2 regions of the Paenibacillus sp. J22R98 genome follow, and region 2 is predicted to be linked to the other one. Evidence: predicted binding sites of a transcription regulator. Region 2 holds the regulator's gene; the other holds the start of a gene.
What was found. The regulator Rex, encoded in region 2, represses fermentation and respiration genes when NADH is low (regulators of the CRP and FNR family bind a similar motif). The targets are predictions, from matches to a motif close to TTGTGAAATATTTCACAA.
Positions count from the first base shown of each region.

Region 1: the regulator Rex is predicted to act here: its motif matches at 921-938, upstream of AC50Y3_RS05060 (helical membrane plugin domain-containing protein).

Region 1 covers NZ_JBXENW010000001.1:1,089,588-1,091,787, reverse strand. The annotation lists gene AC50Y3_RS05065 (NAD(P)/FAD-dependent oxidoreductase) at 1-435, opposite strand, end outside; gene AC50Y3_RS05060 (helical membrane plugin domain-containing protein) at 455-874, opposite strand; gene AC50Y3_RS05055 (carboxymuconolactone decarboxylase family protein) at 1,276-1,755, opposite strand; gene AC50Y3_RS05050 (DNA-primase RepB domain-containing protein) at 1,968-2,200, opposite strand, start outside.
Region 2 covers NZ_JBXENW010000003.1:413,979-416,178, reverse strand. The annotation lists gene AC50Y3_RS12060 (amidohydrolase) at 1-959, opposite strand, end outside; gene AC50Y3_RS12055 (redox-sensing transcriptional repressor Rex) at 940-1,596, opposite strand; gene dinG (ATP-dependent DNA helicase DinG) at 1,593-2,200, opposite strand, start outside.

The sequences.
Region 1 (2,200 bases), on a different contig from region 2:
TGCGGCGATTTTTTCATTGACGTGACCGAAAATCCGGTTCGCGTCTTCCACGGATTTCAGCGTGAAGCTATTTTCCTGCAGTCCCGGAATGCCGAAGTAGTTCGTTTCACTGCCGAGTGCTAGCACGAGCGCGTCGTACCCATATGAAGCGCCGTTGTCCAGAAGGACTTTGCGGCTTTCTGGATCGATCGCGGACACTGTGCCGATCTTCAGATCGATACTTTTCCCTTTGAATAGACTTGCGAGCGGCAACGAGACGGCTTTCTCGGCGAGATTACCTACCGCCAGACGATGAAGCTCCGTAATGATTTGGTGCGATTCATACCGGTTAATGACCGTAATCGTTGCTTCCTCCGCCGAAAAATGTTCGCGAGCGGAAAGCGCGCTGAGAAGGCCGCCGTAGCCCGCACCTAAAATAATAATTTGCTTGCTCATATACTCGTCCTCCTATTTATTATTTTCTTCTTTCGCCCAGTACATCCAAGTACGCTTTACTGAAGCGCAGCATCCGTTGAAGCTCAGGATCTTTCAACAGTCTAAGCATACCGAACAGGCCAATCGTGGACGCGTCTTGTTCTATACGATCGCTTGCTTCGATAGCAGCCGATGCATAATGCTTTGCTTTTTCTTCGATCGGCTTCACGACTTCCTTGACGGCGCCCACCGTGTCGTGAATGAGCACGCGGTCTCCCGCTACTTTCGTTGCCAAATCGTATGTCTTCGTCAGCAGCGTCGTCATCTCGACGAGCTTCGGCAAGTGAAGAACCAGCTGCTCCAAAGCTTCTTCGACTTCCGGCTTTAACAATTTATCCAGTAAGTCGGTCCGCTCGGCATGCAAATCAGATTTGTTTGGTTCGTGAATGGTTGTTTCCAACATTTCAAATCTCCTCCTTATTCCTGATCCATTTCCCGAACCTTCCATGTGAAAAACTTCACATAATAACCCAGAGTACTCCATCTTTGTAATCAGTTGTTATATGTCACGCTATTTGAATTTCATGAAAAGCAACAAACGAAAGAACGAACAGCAAGGAAACAAGCACGCTTTGAAATCATTCATTGTTGTCCCCCCTTTGCTATTGATACTAATAAGACGATTTACGAGCTCGATGTGTGACAAGTCGATAGCAATAGAAACACGCCAATAATGGGACCTACACCTATGATAATGTCCACGCTGGGCATATAAAGACAAACAAAGAACCCTACATAGGGTTCTCTGTTATTAGAAATCAATATGCATACATTCTTCGGGAAGGAGTAACCATCAGCTAGTTAGCTCAAACCTGCTTTCGTCAATCCGTATGCCTCATCGGCTGAACCTGGCACACTTTTGAAGCCGATGCTTATGCGATTCCAAGCATTTATGGCCATAATGGAGAAGGTCAGGTCCGATATTTCTTTCTCCGATAAATGTTCGCGAACTTGGTCATACACCTCATCGGTCACGCCATGTTCCGGGATCTTGGTCAGCACCTCGGTCCAAGTCAACGCTGCGCGTTCACGCGGACTAAACAGCGGCGATTCCCGCCAAATTGTAAGGTGATACAGACGAAGCTCTCTTTCGCCGTGGATCTTGGCTTCCTTGGAATGCATATCCACGCAGAAACCGCAGCCATTCATCTGCGATGCTCGGAGGTGAACCAGATCGAGGGTGCTCCTTTCAATCGAGCTATCCTTCTCAGCACCGCTAAGCGCAATGAGCCTTTTGAAAAACTCCGGCGATTGCTGCATATAATTCACCCGTTGAGTCATACGTATAACCTTCTTTCATCGTTATGGAAGTTATCAGAACGAACTTCGTTCATCGATCGGCAGCCATCCGTCTCATGGCTTATAATTCGCAACTCCCACTCGTTTAATTCTCCTCATTTATCAAGCTTGGGGCAAGCTGAGATCCAGTTTAATTATCTACTCGTTGAGCATCAAAATCGCAAATAAAGAGGCGGGACGAATAATCGTCCCACCTAGGGATGCAAGGATAATGCTAATCTGCGGATAAGCTCGGCCTGCGTAAAAGGTTTCTTCCTCCCCCAACGCTTTACGCGCACGAGGTAAGGGCTTGACGGGTTCTTTCGATGATAGAAGCCGGGAACGCGCATGACGCGGGCGAGGTCCGTGATTTTGGGGTCGGAGTTGAACTTACGGACGAGTGCTCGCTGAATGGGGACGAACCAGCCGATCGATCCTTTTCGGATCG
Region 2 (2,200 bases):
AGTGCTGCCAACCGAATTTCATCGAACAGATCCAGATTGTTGTTGCTTGCCGCACTGTCCGTACCAAGTGATACCGTTACGCCGGCTTTCAGCATATCCGGTACACGGGCAATACCGCTCGCGAGCTTCAGATTGCTTGCAGGATTATGGGAGACGCTTACGCCGCGTTCAGCAAGGAGCGCGATCTCTTCATCCGTCAAGTGTACGGCATGCGCAACCAAAGCCGGACGAGAGAAGAAACCAAGCTTGTCCAGATGCTCGACAGGACGGCAGCCATAATCATTGACGTTGAATTGCACTTCTGCAGCCGTTTCCGACATATGCGTATGCAATGGCAAATCTAACTCATTGGCGGCCTCTACGATACGAGCAATATAGTCTGGTGGGCATGTGTATGGGGCATGCGGTGAAAGCATCGTCCGAATACGACCGTTAGCTCTTCCGTTCCACTCTTGAGCAAATTTCTTCGCTTCATCCAGCTTCGCTGTTTGGACATCCGGCGGGCAAAGACCGATTACGCCCCGCGTCAGCAGTCCGCGCATGCCGGATTGTTCTACAACTTCCGCTACGATATGCATCCGGTCGTACATGTCTACGAAAGTTGTCGTTCCGGACTTCAGCATCTCAGCTATGGCGAGCGCTGTTCCCCAGCGTGCATCTTCATCCGTATATTTGCCTTCCATCGGCCACATCTTCTGCTCCAGCCACACTTGCAGCGCTTCATCATCGGAATAACCGCGAAGCAAAGACATCGCAGCATGTCCGTGTGTATTAATTAAGCCGGGCATGAACACAAGCCCTTGACCGTCTATACGTTCCGCTCCTTCAGGAGCCGGATCCGGCGTTAATTCGTCCAAATACAGAATGGTATCGCCTTCGACGACCATATGCCCCTTTAATACGGGACGCTGCTCGTCCATCGTGACGAAAGTACCATTCTCAATCCACAACCGTTTCATTCTCGTCGTCCCCTTCTTCGTCCAAGTAATACGCTAAGCTCAGCAGCTCCGTGGTGAAATTCGCATAATGGATGCGTACATGCTCCTGCACCCGAAGAATCGTCGGGGCAAAATTCAAGATACCGTCCACGCCCGCTTCCACGAACTTATCTGCAACATTCTGCGCTTCAATCGCAGGCACGGTTATGATCCCTATGCGAATGTTACACGCCGCTACCGTTTCCTTCAGCTTATCCATCGGCAATACCGTCAACCCGTTTATGGAGGCGCCAACCATAGAAGGATGAACATCGAATACGGCTGTAATCTTCATATTATCCTTCAAGTACGTATTATAGTTGCACAGCGCTCGGCCTAAATTACCGGCACCGACCAGCCCTACATTGAGCGGCTGGTCCAGCTTTAAAATTTGACGGATCTTCTCGATGAGATAAGTGACATCATAACCGATCCCTTTTCGGCCAAAATCACCAAAATAAGCAAGATCTTTTCGGATTTGTGCCGGATTCAGATCCAGCTTATTGCCAAGATCTTGTGATGAAACCGTCTGGACATCCCGCATGTTCAGATCGTTCAAGACCTGCAGATAAACCGGTAGTCTGCGAACGACCGCCTCGGATATTTTCATCGGCTTCATTTTCCCACCTCTTCTTCACTTGGACTTGGTGCAAGCCATTCACGTATACGCGGCACAATCTGCTCTAAATGCATATGCTCGATCTTCGGCCCCGGTAAGGAATACAGAAAATATTTGCCGTAATACGTATCAATCACTCTAGTATCGTAAATAAGAACGATGCCGCGATCCTTTGCAGTCCGTACGAGGCGGCCAAATCCTTGCTTAAAGCGAATGACCGCTTGCGGGATAGAAAGCTTCATAAACGGGTTTTGCTTCTGCTCCTGCAGCAGCTCAGACTTCGCTTCAACCAGCGGATGATTAGGCGGCTGGAAAGGAAGTCTCACAATCGCAAGGCAGGTCAGCGCATCCCCTGGAATATCTACGCCTTCCCAGAAGCTGCTTGTCCCGAGCAGAACAGAAGCTTGCTGCTGTTGGAATCTTCTGGTCAGCTTGCTGCGATTACTGCTGTCGATCCCCTGGCCGAGAACATGGATACCGGTCGCGGCCAGTGCTTCCTTGAGCGGTTCATACACCTGCTTCAGCATTCTGTAAGACGTGAAGAGAACGAGCATCCGTCCTTTGGTCTCAATGGCCGCCTCTGTCAATGACTTCACCAGCATAT